Regions from separate parts of the Xenorhabdus siamensis genome, predicted to be linked through region 4. Evidence: predicted binding sites of a transcription regulator. Region 4 holds the regulator's gene; each other region holds the start of a gene.
The links. The regulator PurR, encoded in region 4, represses purine synthesis genes. The targets are predictions, from matches to a motif close to CANGCAAACGTTTGCNTG.
Positions count from the first base shown of each region.

Region 1: the regulator PurR is predicted to act here: its motif matches at 2,441-2,458, upstream of serA (phosphoglycerate dehydrogenase).
Region 2: the regulator PurR is predicted to act here: its motif matches at 3,418-3,435, upstream of AAC852_RS05260 (NCS2 family permease).
Region 3: the regulator PurR is predicted to act here: its motif matches at 2,638-2,655, upstream of purL (phosphoribosylformylglycinamidine synthase).

Region 1 covers NZ_JBBMXE010000002.1:101,402-106,717, forward strand. The annotation lists gene zapA (cell division protein ZapA) at 1-132, shown strand, start outside; RNA gene ssrS (6S RNA) at 167-350, shown strand; gene AAC852_RS01425 (5-formyltetrahydrofolate cyclo-ligase) at 402-998, shown strand; gene serA (phosphoglycerate dehydrogenase) at 1,125-2,366, opposite strand; gene rpiA (ribose-5-phosphate isomerase RpiA) at 2,639-3,298, opposite strand; gene AAC852_RS01440 (LysR family transcriptional regulator ArgP) at 3,477-4,385, shown strand; gene AAC852_RS01445 (oxidative stress defense protein) at 4,382-5,119, opposite strand.
Region 2 covers NZ_JBBMXE010000005.1:288,353-293,668, forward strand. The annotation lists gene AAC852_RS05240 (hypothetical protein) at 1-287, shown strand, start outside; partial or broken gene AAC852_RS05245 (IS982 family transposase) at 362-709, shown strand; gene AAC852_RS05250 (MFS transporter) at 1,199-2,695, opposite strand; gene AAC852_RS05255 (TetR/AcrR family transcriptional regulator) at 2,803-3,354, shown strand; gene AAC852_RS05260 (NCS2 family permease) at 3,517-4,854, shown strand; gene AAC852_RS05265 (glycosyltransferase family 39 protein) at 4,943-5,316, opposite strand, start outside.
Region 3 covers NZ_JBBMXE010000010.1:127,150-132,465, forward strand. The annotation lists gene AAC852_RS11020 (HD domain-containing protein) at 1-440, shown strand, start outside; gene tadA (tRNA adenosine(34) deaminase TadA) at 499-1,008, shown strand; gene mltF (membrane-bound lytic murein transglycosylase MltF) at 1,013-2,473, opposite strand; gene purL (phosphoribosylformylglycinamidine synthase) at 2,740-5,316, shown strand, end outside.
Region 4 covers NZ_JBBMXE010000007.1:259,884-265,199, reverse strand. The annotation lists gene punC (purine nucleoside transporter PunC) at 272-1,450, opposite strand; gene punR (DNA-binding transcriptional activator PunR) at 1,574-2,482, shown strand; gene purR (HTH-type transcriptional repressor PurR) at 2,486-3,511, opposite strand; gene sodB (superoxide dismutase [Fe]) at 4,044-4,622, opposite strand; gene AAC852_RS07895 (Grx4 family monothiol glutaredoxin) at 4,988-5,316, shown strand, end outside.

The DNA of each region.
Region 1 (5,316 bases), on a different contig from region 4:
GAAAAAATGAAAACCCGTGATTATTCCTACAATATGGAACAGAAAATTAAAATGCTCCAGCAGACTATTGAACAGTTCCATACAATAGGCCACATGATATTACTTAAGACTAAATGGGTAGGTTCTGATTGAAGATTCCTGGCTAATTAGTTTAAAGTAATAAAAAATTTCTCTGAGGTGTTCGTGAGCGGGGATGTCCCCTGAGCCGATATTTCATATCTGATAGAATGTGGTGCTCCGTTTCTTGTGAGCATGCTTGGCTAGCCAAGAAGCCTAATAGGGGCGACGCTGCGTTCACCTTGAACCAAGGGTTCAAGGGTTACCACCTGTAACGGCATCTTGGAGAACCCTATCTATCTGTTTTGTATCCTTTTCTGCACTACTTTAATAGGCAGGTATCTATGCAATCAGATTCCTTTTTCTCTCTTCGAAAAAGCATCAGACAAAAAATACGACAACTACGTAAAAGCCTTTCTCCTGAACAACAACTGCAATTTGCTCTACAGGCTGCCGAGCGAGTCATGGCTCACCCAAGGATCCTCCAAGCAGAGAAAATTGCCCTGTATCTCTCCTTTGACGGAGAATTAGATACACGTCCATTGATTCAACAACTTTGGCAGCAAAATAAACAGGTTTACTTACCAGTATTGCATCCTTTCAGCCGGAATCACCTATTGTTCTTACGTTATCAACCTGAAACTTCTCTTGTCCGCAACCACTTTAATATAGAACAGCCATCACTGGACGTTAGGCAGGTTTTACCTATCTCTGAACTGGACGTTATGTTTATCCCTCTGGTTGCTTTCGATCTTACAGGGCAACGGTTAGGCATGGGAGGAGGGTTCTATGACAGAACGCTGGCCAAATGGCAACAGAAAAATTTTTATCCGATTGGGCTGGCACACAATTTCCAGTTGATTAATACACTGCCCAGTGCAAGCTGGGATATTCCGTTACCAGAAATTATCACACCAGAAAAAATATGGCATTGGTCGTGATAATTGCAAAGGATTGAGTTTAGCAGATTAATTTAGGGCTATTGTTTCTTCAATAGCCCTTATTTTATTTAGTTACGTGTTTTTCACCTAACTTACTTGTGTTCATTCAATTAAGTACAACTCACCTTAGTAAAGCAGACGGGAGCGGATCGTACCTGGTAAGGCTCTGAGTTGTTGCAAAACTAATTCAGCCTGAGCCGGATTTTGCGTCATGATATCAATAACCACATAACCAATATCACCTTCAGTACGCAGGTATTGTGCCTCAATATTGATTTCCTGATCGGTGAAAACCTGGTTGATGCTGGTTAAAATACCCGGACGGTTTTCGTGGATGTGCAGTAATCGATTAGTATCCTTAGCATGTACTGGCAGTGAAACTTCCGGGAAATTAACCGCCGACAGTGTAGAACCGTTGTCAGAATATTTGACCAACTTTCCGGCGACTTCATAACCGATATTCTGTTGCGCTTCTTGTGTAGATCCACCGATATGTGGCGTCAGCAGTACATTATCAAATTTAATTAATGGGGAGACAAAAGGCTCGTTGTTGGTTGCCGGCTCCACGGGGAATACATCAATCGCAGCACCGGCAATATGCCCAATTTCTAACGCATTAACTAATGCAGGAATATCGATAACAGTACCGCGTGAAGCATTGATTAAAATTGAACCCGGTTTCATCAGCTCTAATTCTGCCGCACCGATCATATTTTTGGTTGAAGATGTTTCAGGAACATGCAGACTCACAACATCACTCATATTTAACAATTCAGATAAGTGATGAACTTGTTGGGCGTTCCCCAATGGTAATTTATGTTCAATATCAAAGAAGTAGACATTCATACCGATGCTTTCAGCCAGGACACTAAGTTGTGAGCCGATATGACCGTAACCGATAATGCCTAATTTTTTGCCACGTGCTTCATAACAACCCGCAGCCTGTTTGTGCCATTCCCCTTTGTGAGCTTTGGCATTGGCTTCTGGAACACGACGCAATAACAACAGCAGCTCTCCCAATACCATTTCAGCCACTGAGCGTGTATTGGAAAACGGCGCATTAAATACGGGAATACCGCGTCTTGCTGCGGCGTTCAGATCAACCTGATTAGTGCCAATGCAGAAACACCCAACTGCAACCAATTTTTCAGCAGCCGCAAAAATTTCTTCGGTTAACTGAGTACGGGAACGGATCCCCACAAATCTGGCATCGCGGATCGCTTCTTTCAGCTCTTCCGGTTCTAATGCGCCCTTATGATATTCAATATTGCTGTACCCTGCTGCCCGCAAATTGTCTACTGTGCTTTGATGAACGCCTTCCAGCAGCAGAAACTTAATTTTATCTTTTTCTAAAGATACCTTAACCATTTATCCGCCTTATTTGTACTAATTTTCGTAATGCCGATAGGTTTCACTAAAATAACAAAAAAAACGTCAACAGCAATACAATCGTTTGCCGGTAAAACAGCATAAGAAACAATAAAAAAGTTGTTACGCAAAGTAAAACTTTTAGTTACGAGATAAATATAGAACTTTGAGTATTAATCAGACAAATATACAATATATATATCTAAATTTTATTTTTTGAGTATAACTCTAAAAATTTTTTAAGGGCAGACTATTCTGCCCTTAACTAATAATTACTTTGCAATCGTTTTTACACCATTAGCTGTACCAACCAGTACGACATTCGCACTACGGTTAGCAAATAAGCCAACAGTTACCACACCAGCAATAGCATTAATTTTGTTTTCTAATTCGATTGGATTAAGAATGGCAAGATTATGAACATCCAAAATGACATTACCATTATCAGTGATAACGTTCTGACGGTAAACCGGAGTTCCTCCTAATTTTACCAACTCACGGGCAACATAAGCACGTGCCATCGGAATAACTTCAACTGGTAACGGAAATTTACCCAATATATCAACCTGCTTGGATTCATCAATAATACAAATGAATTGCTTTGCCACAGCAGCAATGATTTTTTCTCTGGTCAATGCTGCTCCACCACCTTTAATCATTTGCATGTTGCCATTGATTTCATCAGCACCATCAACATAAATGTCCAAAGAATCAACTTCATTACAGTCAAGCACAGGAATGCCAAGACTTTTCAATTTCTCCGTTGATGCCTCCGAGCTGGATACTGCACCTTCAATTTTGTCTTTCATCGTCCCCAACGCATCAATAAAATGAGATGCCGTTGAACCTGTACCAACCCCAACAATCGTTCCCGGTTTGACATACTCCAGTGCTGCCCAACCTACCGCTTTTTTCAATTCGTCCTGTGTCATATCAATTACTGCCTATAATCAATTACAAGAAAAATCCAGCCACCAGTATAAACAATATTTTATCTTATCCTGTGAAAAAATATGGCATAGTGCTACCTAGACCCAAAAATCGTTTGAACACACAATATAGTACCCAGATATTCAAAGAGAAGAGTAAAAACGGAGAACCTGATTTTCGATGAAACGCCCTGATTACCGATCCCTACAAGCGTTGGATGCCGTGATACGTGAACGCGGTTTCGAACGTGCAGCACAAAAGCTTTGTATCACTCAATCCGCAGTATCCCAACGTATCAAGCAATTAGAAAACTTATTCGGTCAACCGTTATTGGTTCGTACCGTTCCTCCCCGTCCTACAGAGCAAGGGCAAAAACTGCTTGCGTTATTACATCAGGTAGAGTTGCTCGAAGCACAATGGCTTGGTGATGAAAATGGTAATGATACTCCTTTGTTGCTCTCTCTTGCCGTCAATGCGGATAGTCTGGCAACCTGGCTCTTACCGGCACTTCATCCCGTGCTTTCTGATTTGCCTATCCAGCTCAATATTCAGGTGGAAGATGAAACACGTACACAAGAAAGCTTGAGACGTGGGGAAGTTGTTGGTGCCATCAGTATTCAATCACAACCCCTACCAAGCTGTCTGGTGGATAAGCTAGGTGCTCTTGATTATCTGTTCGTCTCCTCCCCTAAATTCGCTGAACGTTTTTTCCCCAATGGAGTAACTCGCTCAGCTTTACTGAAAGCCCCTGCTGTTGCATTCGATCATTTGGATGATATGCATCAGGCCTTTTTACAACAGTATTTTGATTTATCACCGGGCAGTGTGCCTTGCCATATCGTTAACTCGTCCGAAGCGTTTGTTCAATTGGCAAAACAAGGATCGACATGTTGCATGATCCCCCACTTACAAATCGACAAGGAATTGAAGGCAGGTGAATTAGTTGATTTAACACCCGGCTTGTGTCAACGCCGTATGCTTTACTGGCATCGCTTTGCCCCGGAAAGCAGCGCTATGAGAAAAGTGACTGACGCCCTGCTAAAACTAGGGCGCCAGATGTTACGTCAGGAAGATGATGAAACTAATTAACGCTGTAACTCAAAAACTGCATCAACATGATCAGAAAACTCTATGCTCTGCGGTTCATAAGTTTCATCAGATGAGTTTTCCGCAGAAGCCGCGGACGTTAGAGCTGATTTGAATTGCAACCGACTCATTGGAAAAAGCACCGCTTCAGGCGGACGATAAGTAATGCTATATACGGAACCTAACTTACTGTTAAAACCTTTTGCTAATTCAGTTGCCTGTTGAATCGCATTCGCAATTGCTTTCTGTCTGGCTGCATCACGATAGCGCTGAGGATCGGCCACGCTGAACTGTACGGAATTAATTTCATTTAATCCCGCTTTCAAGGCTCCATCCAAAAGTGTATTCAGTTGATCCAGCTTACGAACTTTGACTTCAACTGAGCGGGAAGCGTTATATCCCGTAAGAGTTGATTTGCCTGTTTTCTGATCATACTGATATTCTGGCTGAGTTCGTATATTGGCTGCATTAATATCTTTCTTTTCGATACCATTTGTTTTCAAAAAATCAAAATATTTTGTAACACGCTCATCAACTTTTCTCTTTGCATCTGCTGCACTTTTCTGATCCACTTTCACATGGATCAACAAAGTCGCCATATCTGGAGCCGCTTTGATTGTCGCATTACCAGAAGTTGATACATGCGGAGTAGACGGTAATTCCGCAGCCGAAGCCGTCATACATGACAAACTACCCACAGCTAACATAACAGCAAATATCAGTGAGTTACGTTTCACTAAAACCTCCTTTCGGATATACCCTTCATCTATCAGGTACACAGCAAATAAATAGGTATTTTCTACAGAATTCTCAAATTAAGACAAGTTACTTTCAGAAACATTAGCACACTATATTTATAAAGAACCATATTTATAAAGAATGGTTTGAATTATAAAGAAGTATTTAAATTATAAAGAAGTATTTAAGTTATAAA
Region 2 (5,316 bases), on a different contig from region 4:
ATATAGTTGAAATTTCAGAAGAAGATATTGTTGGGTTGCATAACAGTTCGAGAAAAATAAATGTCTTCAGTATGTTTTGGCAATATTGTGTATTAAATACCAATCTCTCTAATACACTTAGAGAAAGTGATGCGCTTAACCAAAGAGTAGAAAAAAATGATGCTAGTCTACTGGCAGAAAAGAGATTAAATAAGTATCGGTATTTATTGGACTTTGGTATTCCGAAAAAAGCATTACTGATAACATTATTTTCTACTATTTTACTAATTAACCTGAATTCTGGATAAGAAATTGACGAGAGGCCTGTTCCAGGAGCAAAGTTTTGGTGAAAGCCTAAAACGACTCCGGGGAGGAACAGGCCATGGACAAGTTAGTTGAAATTTTCTGCGATGTCGACGACTTTTGTCGTCTTTTCATCCCCCAGTGGGCGCAGTTTTGTCTCGATAACGGATACCGCCTGCGCCGCAGACAAGGCCGCATGTATCCCAGTGAAATCATGACAATTTTAATCCTCTTTCAGCGGTCGCATTACCGTGATTTTAAAAACTTTTATTTGGAGCATATCTGGCAATACCATCACCGCGACTTCCCCTCCTTGCTCAGTTATACCCGTTTTATCAGCGTTGCCCCGTCCGTTTTGGTCCCCTTATCCAGTTATCTGACTCAATTAAAAGGAAAACCGACAGGCATTGCTTTTATCGACTCCACGAATTGGGGTTAATTAAAAAAATCTTGGACAATGTAGAAATGACCTAACGTTCATATTGTTATCTCATTTGGATAACAAAAATGATCTGCCAATTTTATTTTTTATTGTCGCTTTGGTTTTAGTATTTGCTTTCTTATCCATTTCATTAACTCATAGGGGAATAACGTTGGGGTTCAGGATGTTAACTGTAGCACGTTATCTCTTCTTGGTACTCTTTATCTCTCTGATAAGTTTAAAATTCATTGCTAGTATATTGGATTATAGCAATGTCTCTTTGTGTATTATTGCCGTGGATTTTTTACTGACATTCTTTATGCTAAATACCCAATATTACAGTCACTACCTTAAGGAATTACATTGCTTTCGGGCATGGCATAAAATGATCAGAAAAAATAGTCAATAGAAGAAAGTCATTCAATATTGAAATGCTTTTTGATGCCAAACTATTCGACAGAAAGAATCGAATAATTTGGCTGGTTCTAATAATAGTTAATCGTGTTGCCTTCTTGCAAACAGCACGATCACCGCAGCGCTTAGTAGTAACGATGTTCCCGCCACGGTTAACACTGATAGGAATGAGCTATCAAAAGCCTGTTTTGCTGCCCGGATCAGTGACAAAGCCGCTTCACCTTTTAAACTCTCTGCAACGATAAGTGCTTCATCAATACTATTTTGTATCGCGCCACTCTGTACAGACTCAGGTATGACAACCTCGGCCGGTAGGGTGAATGAGGCCGTATAGATCGCTACCATCAGGCTACCGAGAACGGCTATCCCAATCAGACCACCAAATTCATAGGCGATTTCTTCAATTGAAGCGGCTGTACCTGCACTGTGCTCAGGAGCATTGAACATAATGGATGTAGAAGCTGCCGTCATAGCGGCACCGATGCCAAACCCGATCATGGCAAGCGTAGTGATCTGTACTAACATGCCGGATTGGAAACCGATGAGATAGCCAAAAATACCAAATCCGGCAAAGATGAGTGAGAGCCACATCATTCTTCCTGCGCCAAATCTGGGGACGGCAATACCAGCCAAAGGCCCGGCAGCAAAAGAAGCTAAGGGAATAGGCAGGATAAACAATCCTGCCTGTAAAGGTGATAAACCTACCACAAGTTGAAGCCGTTGACTGATTACAAGCTCCACTCCCACGAGGGCTGCTGTGGTAACAAAAGCTGTCGCGACGCCAGTGGCGAAGCCGTAAGAACGTAACAGGTTAAAGTCGATAATTGGTGTGGATGAACGACGTTGCCGACGAACGAACATAACTATAAAAACAATCCCGATAGCGCTGGCTATCATGGCAGTTTCCAGTGATGGTGCTTGTTTACTCATTTCCTTGATAGCTAAGGTAATGCCAATCAGCCCGATCATGATTTGGATAGAAGCAAGCAGGTCAAATGAGCGACTCGGATTACTTTGACTTTTGTTAATGATGATCGGAGCAAAGATAAACGCGATGATGACGAAAGGAACGTTGATCAGGAAGACAGAGCCCCACCAGTAATATTCGAGCAGTATCCCACCAATAACGGGGCCAAGCGCCGCTCCACCCGAAGCAACCGCTGACCAGATGCCGATGGCAAGAGCACGTTCATTCGGATCTTCAAAAGCCTGACGGACTATTGCCAGCGTTGCGGGCATCATCATTGCTGCACCAATGGCAAGTACCACTCGTGCACCGATCAAAGTGCCAGGATTGGGAGCAAACGCGGCGATAAGTGATGCTATGCCGAATACAACCAGCCCGGAAGTAAAGAGTTTCTTAGCACCGAAACGGTCACTTAACGCTCCTGTACCGGGAAGCAGGCCAGCAATGGTCAATGAATAGGCGTTCATGATCCACAGTTTTTCGGTAGAAGAAGCGCGCAGGTCATGTGTCAGGCGAGGCAAAGCGGTATAGAGAACAGTCATGTCGATAACGATTAGAAAAAGTGCGCTGGAAATGACAGCCAGCACGAGCCAGCGAATATTCGATTTCATGCGAGAACTCATCAAAATGGTTGAGGGATTCTGTGCCGTTCAAGCCTTGACGGTACAGAGTCCTTAGTATTATAAATACATACGTATTGAATTAAAAGGGGGCTTCAATGGGACGACGTAAAACAATTGACCGGGAAGTGTTGTTGGATGCAGCGGAACAAATTGTGACAACACATGGTGCTGCGGCTCTGACTATTGATGCAGTGGCAAAATCGGTGGGGATCACTAAGGGTGGGGTTCAGTACAGTTTCAATACGAAGGACGCACTCATTGATGCGATGTTTGAACGTTGGGAACTGAGTTACCAAGAGCAGTTTTGCACAATAGCCGGGGAAGATCCTGATCCGTTGACAGCAGTACGTGCGCATGTTGAGGCCAGCCGACATTCTGATGAAGTGTCATCTGCAAAAGCAGCAGGTTTACTGGCTGCTTTACTTCAAACACCTGAACATCTTGAATCAAGTCGTGCCTGGTATAGTCAGCGTATAGCTGGTCTGGATACAACGACGGAAGAAGGGCGTCGGGCGCGCTTAGCTTTTCTGGCCACAGAAGGGGCATTCGTCCTACGTTTCTTTGGATTAATGGAAGTTGGTAAGGATGAATGGGCGGATATTTTCACTGATATTCTTGACATGATGCCCTGCAAAAATAACGAATAAAACGGAGTCAATTAATAAGGGGCGTTAATAATAACTTTGTTATATAACTTATTGATTGTGCTCATCGCAATCGTTTTCTTTTTTGACCTTGGAGGATAACGATTTGTTCTGATTTCCGGTAGGATAGGGCGAAAACTTCATCTTTTAGGAAATAAAATATCAATGAGCACACCCAATTCTGGCTCTGTAAATCGTCAGGGCTTACTTCAGCGCGTGTTTAAATTAGAAGAACATGGCACGACAATTCGTACCGAAATGATCGCTGGGCTTACAACCTTTCTAACCATGGTTTATATCGTCTTTGTGAATCCACAAATTTTGTCTGTTACAGGAATGGACATCAAAGCCGTATTTGTTACTACCTGCCTCATCGCTGCACTTGGCAGTATTATGATGGGAATAACGGCAAATTTACCGGTTGCTGTTGCTCCCGCAATGGGGCTGAATGCTTTTTTTGCTTTTGTCGTAGTCGGCGCTATGGGTATTTCATGGCAGGTTGCAATGGGAGCGATTTTCTGGGGCGCAGTAGGGTTGTTAATCCTGACTATTTTCCGCATCCGTTACTGGATGATAGCTAATATCCCCGTCAGTTTGCGTATCGGTATTACCAGTGGTATCGGGCTTTTTATTGCCATGATGGGGCTGAAAAATGCCGGCATTATCGTACCGAATCCAGATACTATCGTCTCCATCGGCAATTTTGCTTCCCACAATGTACTGTTGGGGACATTGGGCTTTTTTATCATTGCGATCTTAGCAGCACGTAATTTTCATGCAGCAGTATTGCTTTCCATCGTAATAACGACGGGGGTCGGGTTTATGATGGGGTATGTGGAATATCAGGGGGTTTTTGCTCTGCCACCCAGTGTAATGAGTGTTGTTGGTAATGTTGATGTAAAAGGAGCTTTGGATATCGCGTTAGCCGGGGTTATTTTTTCTTTTATGCTGGTAAACCTGTTTGATTCGTCCGGTACGTTGATTGGTGTAACCGATAAAGCCGGTATTGCTGACAGTAATGGTAAATTTCCGCGGATGAATCAGGCCCTGTATGTTGACAGCATTAGCTCAGTGGCTGGCTCTTATATCGGAACGTCTTCGGTAACCGCTTATATAGAGAGTTCTTCTGGCGTCTCTGTTGGTGGGCGTACCGGATTAACTGCCGTTGTTGTCGGTATTTTATTCCTGTTGGTGATGTTTATTTCTCCATTGGTTAGTATGGTTCCTGCTTATGCTACAGCAGGTGCGTTGGTTTATGTGGGGGTTCTGATGACATCCAGCCTGACACGGGTGAAATGGCATGATCTGACTGAATCCGTCCCGGCATTTATTACCGCTGTTATGATGCCATTCAGCTTTTCTATTACCGAAGGTATCGCATTAGGATTTATCGCCTATTGCACTATGAAACTGGGAACAGGGAAATGGCGTGAAATTGGCTCTTGCGTTATTGTCGTTACTTTATTGTTTATATTGAAAATGGTGTTTGTGGATGCCCATTAAACACAATGCTGGCTAACCTGATGTTGTGTTGAGAAGAAAAAGCCTGACGGTATACCCACTTTCAGGCTTTTTTGCGGTAACTAGAAAATTATTGAGGGTATTGACTGTTTTTGGGCGCAACAAAGCCGATGCAGACAATCTCAGGTTCCGCACTTGGCTGAGCTTGAAACATAAATTCTTCTTTGTGGCTGATCGTTAATTCAGTCCAGGTTATCAGTGTTTGCTGAAAGTTTTCCTGTGAGCAATTTGTTCCCCTTTTTCCTACCAGTAAAGCACCATATTTCACAATATCGCTCTCTTTAATATGGCGGTTGTATATATTGGGTGGTGCACCATTGTCCATTTCCCACGGCTGTATAGTTTGAGGACGATAGTGACTGTAAAACGTCAGCCATTGGTGCAGATATTCTCCTCCAACGTAATGCAGTGGTGTTGGGTTCAACTCATTCCAGCGCTGATCAA
Region 3 (5,316 bases), on a different contig from region 4:
CAAACCGACATTTAGCCTCTCGTATGGCCGCAGATAAAGCAGCCTTAATATTAAAAGATCTCGGATGGAACGAAGCAGATATTACTGCTGTCTGCCATGCCGTTGAAGCGCATAGTTTCTCTGCCGGATTAACACCAACAACACTGGAAGCCAAAATTGTACAGGATGCTGATCGGCTGGATTCCATAGGAATGATGGGAGTTGCTCGCTGTTTTTATACGGCAGGGCGTATGCGTTCAGGTTTGTATGAAACTTATGATCCTTTAGCAAAGCAGCGTGAATATGATGATCACGCTTATGCTGTCGATCATTTTTATACTAAATTATTCAAAATAGAAGCTGGTTTTCAGACGGTTACAGGCAAGCAAATGGCTCATGAAAGAACAAAACGTATGGAGCAATTCCTGAACGATTTTTTTGACGAAATTCAGGCTGAGTAAACCAACATTATGAATAGGTATATAATTAACAGGATTTATATTAGCAAGAGAACATGCAGTGGCAGAAATATATAGTGATGAATATTGGATGTGTCGGGCCATGGATTTGGCAATGCAGGCGCAGGCACAAGGTGAGATCCCTGTGGGTGCGCTGTTGGTGGCGGATAATAAAATTATTGCAGAAGGCTATAACCTTCCCATTACAGGCCATGATCCGACAGCTCACGCAGAAATTGTTGCACTACGGCGTGGAGGGACTCAACTAAAAAATTACCGTCTGTTGAACACAACACTATATGTTACTTTGGAACCGTGTGTTATGTGTGCGGGAGCAATGATCCACAGCCGGATACAGCGATTAGTTTATGGTGCAAGTGATATGAAAACCGGTGCGGCAGGGTCATTGATTGATATTTTGCGTCATCCCGGTATGAATCACCAGATTGAGATTACTGGCGGAGTATTGGGACAAGAATGCTCCACTATGTTGAGTGCGTTTTTTAAGCAACGCAGGGAGCAACATAAGGAATTAAAAAATCTGAAAAAACAGCAGCAGGAAGCACCATAAAAAGTTATAAAGCATTCTTATTTGTATCATCAGGATTGCTGACGATGGTTTTTTCCGTAGGTATATTGGGCTTTTCTGCCTTGTTGCGGTTGTTTTGTGCTCTCAGATAGCCTTCTAAGCTTTGGTAATAACGGCGGATATTTTCGACGTAGCGATAAGCTTCATAACCGCGTGCATAACCGTATGTGGTATTGGCATAGTATTTTTTCTTACTTAATAGAGGAATGCGTGATTTAACGTCCATCCAGCGGTCAGGGTCACCTTTTTGCATAGTCGTTAATTTCCGGGCGTCAAGAATATGCCCATACCCCATATTATAAGCGGCTAATGCGAACCAAATCCTCTCATCTTCGGGAATAGTATCTGGCAAACGAGACATCAGATAATGCAGATAAGCCATTCCTCCTTTCACACTTTCGTCTGGATCAAGGCGGTCTTTGACTCCTGCCCATTCTGCTGTTGGGCGAGTCAGCATCATCATGCCACGAACGCCTGTGGGAGAAGTTGCTTGTGGATCCCAATGTGATTCTTGCCATGCGATAGCTGCAACTAATTGCCAGTCGAGAGAATCTGCGTATTTCGCAAAAATAGGCTGATATGTTGGCAATAAGTTATTAATTGCACGAATGAATGAGATAGTGTCAAAGTAATCGAATGAGCCAATATGGCTGAAATATTTTTCTTCCAGCCGTGGCGTTATATGGTTTTCAGTCAGCATATTGAAAAAATCCAGCATTGCTGAGTAGAGACTATAGTCATCATTACGTTTCAAATACCAGGTTAATGGTTTATCTTCACTGACATCAAAAGCGATAGCCAGATTGGGATGGATGCGCTGTTGCAGAGCAAGGCTGATTGAATCGCTGATCGTATAGTCAACTTTTCCTTCGGATACTTGCTCAAGCAATTGTTGGGTATTGTGACGTGACGATTCTTCCCAAGTTAAATCAGGATAAGATTTTTCTTTCCACTGTTTTAGTTCACTGACATGGGCAGAGCCAGCGGTAACAACCAGTGAGCCTTTTAAATCAGCAAAAGAACGTGGGCGCACTGTACCTTTGCGATAAACCAATTGTTGGGATACTGAATAATAGGCTGGGCCAGTCCGTGTTTGGTCGAGTCTTTCTTTGTTATAGATAAGACCGGCAGCTAAAAAATCGGCTTTATCAGTGTTCAAGTCATCAAAAAGCTGGCTGATATTAGAACGAAACTGAATACTCAGTTTGACACCCAGATAGTCAGCAAATCGTTTGGTTAAGTCATAATCAAATCCTACAGGTTCATTTTTATCATTAAGTGAAATCAGAGGAGAACTGATGGTACTCACCCGAAGTTCTCCCCGTGCCAAGATCCTGTTTATCTGCTCCTGCTGTTTATTAGGCCAACTGATGTTGAGACCAATGATTGTGGCAGAGAGGAGCGCGATAATGACGATGACAAAATAATTTATCTTGATATTGCTCAAACAGTTATCTCTCGTCAGTACGGTTAGGCTCCGTATGAAATGTCAGATAATAGCATGGTTAAATTTCCAGTAATCGGGAATTTTGCGCAACAAAATTGAGATCTGCAACCCTATTGAATCAATTTTAAAAATCCATTGAATGTGTTGTTAGATTAATTAATGCTCACGCAAACGGTTTCGTCAGAGAAAACATTCCTTTATAATGTCGGCGTTTCCCCCTAAGGCATCAGTCAGGCTTTGCTTCTAAGATGAGAGAACCTATTACTATGGAAATTCTGCGTGGCTCGCCCGCTTTATCAGCGTTTCGTATTACTAAGCTCCTTTCCCAGTGTCAAGCTCAGCAGCTTCCCGTGGCAGCAATTTATGCAGAATATGTACACTTTGCAGAAATAAATTCACCTCTTACGGTAGAAGAAAAGGAAAAATTAAACAGGCTACTAAAATATGGCCCTTCTTTAGCTGAACATGAACCTAAAGGTCAACTGTTTTTAGTCACTCCCCGGCCAGGGACAATATCGCCGTGGTCATCAAAAGCGACAGAGATAGTTCACCATTGCGGACTGAAACAGATCGTCCGTTTGGAAAGAGGGATTGCCTACTATATCCAATCTGATGTTATCCAGAGTAATATCCACGGAAAGGCAATGGATGACAAACAGTGGCAGGCGTTATCTGCATTATTGCACGATCGCATGATGGAAAGTGTATTTACTCAGTTTGAACAGGCCGAAGCACTGTTTTCTCACCAGCCGCCTGCGCCATTGAAGCAAATTGATATTTTGCAATCAGGGCGGACTGCATTGGAATCTGCCAATGTTGAGTTGGGATTAGCGCTGGCAGCAGATGAAATTGATTATCTATTACAAGCTTTCCAGAAATTAGGGCGTAATCCAACTGATGTTGAACTCTACATGTTCGCGCAGGCGAATTCTGAACATTGTCGCCACAAAATTTTCAATGCGGATTGGGTGATCGATGGGCAGGAGCAACCAAAATCTCTGTTTAAAATGATTAAAAATACCTTTGAACAGACACCGGATCATATTTTCTCTGCTTATAAAGACAACGCAGCGGTAATGGAAGGTTCTCAGGTAGGACGATTTTTCCCTGATCCTGAAAAGGGAGTATATGACTATCATCAGGAACCTGCCCATATCTTGATGAAAGTCGAAACCCATAACCATCCGACAGCAATTTCTCCCTGGCCGGGAGCGGCAACAGGATCTGGCGGGGAAATTCGTGATGAAGGAGCAACAGGGCGGGGAGCAAAACCCAAGGCCGGGTTGGTTGGTTTTTCTGTCTCGAATCTGAAAATCCCCGGATTTGAACAACCGTGGGAAGAAGAATTTGGTAAACCTGAACGGATTGTCAGCGCACTGGATATCATGTTAGAAGGCCCTTTGGGTGGGGCGGCATTCAATAATGAATTTGGCCGCCCGGCATTGTTGGGGTATTTCAGAACATATGAAGAGAAAGTGGAATCCCATAACGGTGCAGAATTACGTGGCTACCATAAACCAATCATGCTGGCCGGTGGCATCGGGAATATTCGTGAAGAACATATTCAGAAAGGGGAGATCCCTGTTGGCGCCAAATTGATTGTACTGGGTGGCCCAAGTATGAATATTGGTCTGGGTGGCGGAGCCGCTTCTTCAATGACATCGGGCCAATCTGATGCGGAGCTGGATTTTGCCTCTGTACAACGCGATAACGCAGAAATGGAACGTCGTTGTCAGGAAGTCATCGACAGTTGCTGGCAGCTTGGTACTAAGAACCCTATTTTGTTTATCCATGATGTTGGGGCGGGTGGTTTATCAAATGCAATGCCTGAATTAGTCAGTGATGGAGGACGAGGAGGCCGTTTTGAGCTACGAAATATCCTTAATGATGAACCGGGTATGACACCATTGCAGGTATGGTGTAATGAATCTCAGGAACGTTACGTATTAGCTGTCGCACCGGAACAGCTTCCCCTGTTTGAAGATATTTGTCGGCGTGAGCGTGCTCCGTATGCAGTGATCGGCGAAGCGACAGAAGAACGTCACCTGCTATTGAACGACAATCATTTTGATAACCAGCCAATTGATATACCGTTGGATGTTCTGCTCGGCAACACACCCAAAATGCTGAAAAATGTAAATTCACTAAAAGCACAGGGTAAAGGGCTGGAGCGCGCAAATATTGATTTAGCCGAAGCAGTAAAACGTGTTTTGCATTTACCCGCAGTAGCAGAGAAAACATTCCTGATTACCATAGGCGATCGTTCGATAACAGGCATGGTAGCAAGAGACCAGATGGTTGGGCCATGGCAAATCCCTGTTGCAGATTGCGCAGTCACAACAGCCAGTCTGGATAGCTATTATGGTGAAGCTATGTCGATGGGAGAACGTGCTCCTGTTGCTCTGCTGGATTTTGCTGCATCAGCACGTATGGCTGTCGGGGAAGCGTTGACTAATATTGCATCGGCTTATGTACAGGATTTGAAGCGGGTGAAACTGTCAGCGAATTGGATGTCAGCATCAGGTCATGCCGGAGAGGATGCCGGATTGTACGTGGCGGTGAAAGCGATAGGTGAGGAATTATGTCCTGCGTTAGGCTTGACTATACCTGTCGGTAAAGATTCCATGTCGATGAAAACTTGCTGGGTTCAGGATGGTGAAGAGCGTGAAATGACAGCTCCGCTTTCATTAGTTATCAGTGCGTTCGCACGGGTGGAAGATGTTCGCTGTACTGTCACACCAGAATTGTCTACCGATGATAATAATGCGTTATTGCTGATTGATCTGGGACAAGGACAAAATGCACTGGGAGGAACGGCATTGGCTCAGGTTTATCGCCAGCTT
Region 4 (5,316 bases):
ATAGGTTATTTATTATCCTAAAACAAAAATGGATTGACCTGAAATTAAGCAGAAAATGTTTCAAAGGCAGAGATGCTGATTCATCCTGAAATTAAAGAGAGCTTCATTGCCTTTAGAAACCTCAAATTCCGAGTTTTTTAGAATAAAGAATCTGTATGAGTATATGAGTGAAATAATATTTAAACAATAATTTAAAGGTCATATTATGGTATGACCTTTAGATGAGAATATTCTTAGTTATTATCTTTAGGCGTAATTTTTTAATATATAACTAATGATCATCGTTTATTTTTTCCTTTTGCAAACAATAACCTATTATCATTGGGATAATAGTCGAAACCATTACTGTCGTGGTAGACAGAAGCGGGTATTTCATAAACATAGCAACAAACATGCTGGCAATAAAGCAAAGACCCAATTGTAAAGCATTTTGTAATGCAGCCGCTTTACCGCCATCTTTTGGATAAACAGAAAGTGCATTTGCTACAGCAATAGGGTAAGAAGCACCATTCATGACGGCCATAACACAGAAAGGAATAAGAATAAGCATGAAAGAAGGATAAATCCGGGCAATTAAATAGATGATTACCATGCTGACAGCATAGCCTATCAGCAAAATTGGAAATATGGTTTCACTTTTGACTTTTTCCAATAAAATACGGCAACCATATCCACCGAGCATAAATGCCAAAGTTTGTGGAATATAGCTTAAGCCAATATCTGTGGCATCATAACCCATATTGGTCAAAATTGTTGGTGAACCCGTTAGCCAGGCAAAAAAACCAGCACTACAGGAAGCATAAATCAACACATTTCCGCTGAAGGTTGAAGACTTCAATAAGGTGAAGAAAGAAACTTTATTTTCATTAATGTTGGTGTCAATAGGTGCGCGTTTACTTGCCAGTAAAAATGTTGGTATAAGCAGAACTAGTGTTACAGCCATTAAAACAAGAAAAATAGTTCTCCAACCTGTATGTGACAATAACCAAGCACCGAGTAAAGGGGCAAGGGCAGGGGAAAGTGCGACCAGTGGCATAATCATGGCAAAAACACGTTTTGTGCGTTCAGCGTCATACCTATCAACGACTAAAGCTTGCCAGGAAACAGCAGCAGAACAGACACCCACAGCCTGAATAAATCTCAGAATAAGTAATTGAGTTGCATCTGTTATCCAAAGTATTCCTAAACAGCTAAGACAAAACAGAGACAAACCGGTAAGAAGAACAGGTTTTCTTCCCAGACGATCAGATAATTGCCCCCATAAAAGCTGGGCAACAGCAAAACCAGCAAGAAAAACGCTGAGGCTTGCACTAATAGCTCCTTCTGATGTACCTAAGTCTTTTGCCATGGCATCAAAAGCGGGCAGATACATATCAATAGCTAAGTAGCCAAGCATACTTAGGCCAGCGAGATAAAACATAAATGGTACAGGGTTTTTATTTGTAGTCATTGTGTCAATAAATCGATGTGATAATTGATAAGAAAATATATGGCTTATTTTATATGGCGTATTTTTTGCTTGTGAAACGGTATTATTTGCATAATGCTGTGAAAAAAATTAAAAGGAAGAAATATGTGGTCTGAATATTCTCTGGAAGTTGTTGATGCTGTAGCCAGAACAGGAAGTTTCAGTGCAGCTGCATCAGAGCTTCACCGCGTACCTTCTGCCATCAGTTATACAATAAAACAACTTGAAGAATGGTTGGCAGTGCCCTTATTTGAACGCCGCCATCGCGATGTGGAATTGACTGGAGCAGGAGTTATCTTTGTAAAGGAAGCGCGTTCTGTTATCAAAAAAATGTATCATACTCGTCATCAATGTCAGCAAGTGGCGAATGGTTGGCGTGGGCAGCTCAGTATCGCTGTTGATCAAGTGGTGAAACCAGAACGGACACGCCAGCTTATTCTGGATTTTTACCGCCATTTTCCAGATATCGAGTTATTTATTTATCCTGAGGTTTTTAATGGGGTATGGGATGCACTGGTGGATGGGCGCGTTGATGTTGCTATTGGTGCCACTCGCGCTTCTCCGGTCGGGGAACGATATAGTTTCAGGGATATGGGATTTATGCCGTGGCTATGTGTTGTCAGCCCTGAGCATGAGTTAACTTCTATAACAGAAAGATTAAATGATGACCAATTGAGGGCTTATCCTAGCTTGTGCCTTGAAGATACTTCACGTAATTTGCCCAAGCGTAATACATGGGCTTTGGATAATCAACGGCGGTTAGTTGTCCCTGATTGGAATGCGGGGTTGGCTTGTCTGATGGATGGGCTGTGTGTGGGAATGGTGCCTAAACATCGTGCTTTGCCGCTTATTCGTCGAGGAAAACTCAGCTTGCTTGAACTTGAACAACCATTACCTGATAGCCCATGTTGCCTGACATGGTCGCAAAAAAGCCATTCACCTGCATTAAGCTGGTTGCTTGATTATCTTGGAGATAGTGCAACACTCAATGCTGAATGGCTACAAGAGGATTAATTGTTAACGACGATAATCAATGAAAGGGCCATCTGCAACAGAGCGACGCTCAACAAGGCGCGGATGGACTTCGATAGTTTGTGCATCTTCACGTTTATTAATGATCCTATCAAGTAACGTGGAAAAAGCCATCTGCCCCAGACGCTCTTTAGGCTGATGAATCGTTGTCAGCGCTGGTGTGAAATAACGGGCATTGCGAATATTATCATAACCAATAACGGAGATATCTTGTGGAACACGTAACCCCATCTCGTCAGCCGCACAGATAGCCCCCATCGCCATCACATCTCCTCCACAAAACACGGCCGTAGGGCGGTGTTTTTGGCTTAAGATTTTATACATCGCCTGATAACCAGATTCAGGCTCAAAATCCCCCTGAACAATCCATTCTTCCCGAATAGTGATATTTGCTTCTTTCAACGCCTTGAGGAAACCTTGATGACGTCCGCCTCCGGTATTTCTGGCCAATGATCCGGGAATAGCAGCAATATCACGGTGACCACGTTCAATCAGATATCGACCGGCCAAGTAACCACCATGGAAGGCATTATCGATAATTGCGTCAGTGAAATCTCCTCTGGACTCACCCCAATCCATGACTACCATGGGAATGTTGCGATAGTCTTCCAGCATTCCCAATAATGGTTGGGGATATTCAGAACACATAACCAGTAAACCATCGACGCGTTTTTGTGCCAGCATAGCAAGATAAGCTTTTTGTTTGTCGAGATTGTTATGGGAATTACATAAAATCAAAGTATAACCTTTGCTATAACAACTATTTTCGACAGACTCAATGATTTCAGCAAAATAAGGTGCTTCACTTGATGTTGCCAGTAGTCCGATAGATTTGGTGTGATTAACCTTCAAGCTACGGGCAACGGCACTGGGAGAATAATTCAGTTCTTTAATGGCAGCCCACACTGTGGCCTTTGTATCTTCGGCGACGAAACGGGTTTTATTGATAACATGGGATACGGTTGTGGTTGAAACACCAGCGCGTTTGGCCACATCTTTAATCGTTGCCATGATAAAAAGGACTCCTGACCTTAGGTCTAAATTTGTATACCCTTCATCTGGATATAGATCTTTGTTAATCATTTGCCAGTATTATATTTATATATAGGAAGATAACTGACACTAATTTAGTGATAAACCCTGAATTTTGTCTGATCTAGCGCAAAAGTGAAAGTAGTAATCAATGCTATAAAGTATATGCATTAAATACCACAGTGTGGTTTTTTTTAACCTCTGAGGTAAATAGCCAAACAAAATTTATGGTGTCGCGGAGTCTTAATTTTCATGGTGAGGATGGCTTATGGATACAGATCTGAAATTGGGATTATTGACCGCTTGTAGTGCATTAATCATGATTGTTTTTCTGGGGGGACTTTGCCTGATCTAATCAAGGTCAGGAAACCATATCAAGGTGAAATGCTGTCTGTTTTACTTTAGCGGCAAGTAAAGGTAAGTTTTTCACTATTCAAGGGGCACTTACTAAATGAAATTAAGTGTGTTGGATCGGAAAAACTTACCCTTGTCATTTTAACTGGCGGGTTAATTAAGCCAGATTTTCTTCCACAAATTTCCAGTTAACCAGAGCCCAGAAATGCTCCAGATATTGAGGACGTGCATTGCGGTAATCGATGTAATAGGCATGTTCCCATACGTCAACAGTCAGAACTGGCTTATCTTCACCAGTCAATGGAGTTGCTGCGTTGGAGGTATTGACGATAGCCAGACTGCCGTCGGCTTTTTTAACCAGCCATGTCCAGCCAGAACCGAAGTTTTTCAGTGCTGCATCAGTAAGTTGCTGTTTAAACTCAGCAAAAGAACCGAAAGAATTATTGATAGCTTCTGCAACTTTACCAGTTGGTTCACCACCACCATTTGGTGACAGGCTATGCCAATAGAAGGTGTGGTTCCAGACTTGTGCTGCGTTATTAAAGATACCGCCTTCAGAGGATTTGATAATTTCTTCCAGTGGTTTTCCGGCAAACTCAGTATCTTTAATCAGATTATTCAGGTTTACAACGTAAGCGTTGTGGTGTTTGCCGTAATGATATTCCAGAGTTTCTGCTGAGATGTGAGGTTCTAAGGCATCTTTAGCATAAGGTAATGCTGGTAATTCAAAAGACATTGCATACTCCTTTTAATATCGGGTTTTTGGCTTTATAAACCATGACTTGTAGCGTACTAATCATGGATAGAGCAAATTTTAGCTTATTATCATGTTGCTATTTTGTTTGGTCATTATCTTAACAATTTTTCTGCTAAATAACAGGGGAAATGATGTTATTTAGTGGCATTCTGACGTAGAAGCATTCAATTTTACTGACTTTAATATTTATTAAGGATGAAAATATCAACTAATTACAACTTATTGTTCAGAACAAAAAATTTGCAGGCGTGTGTTCACGGTAGCAAATCTGCATCAGAAAGTGGTATTCTGAATCAATCTTTTCTGATGCTGATAAACAGCGCCTGCCGTTTAAGGAAGTAAAAATGACGACAATTGAGAAAATCGAACGCCAGATTCAAGAAAACCCAATCCTGCTGTACATGAAAGGTTCGCCAAAACTGCCAAGCTGTGGTTTTTCTGCTCAGGCAGTGCAGGCTTTGTCTGCTTGTGGTGAACGTTTTGCTTATGTAGATATTCTGCAAAATCCTGATATCCGCGCAGAGTTGCCTAAATATGCAAACTGGCCAACATTCCCTCAGCTTTGGGTTGAAGGTGAGTTAATTGGGGGATGTGACATTCTGATTGAAATGTATCAACGCGGTGAATTACAGGCTCTGGTCAAAGAGACTGCGGATAAATACCGTGAGCAGGA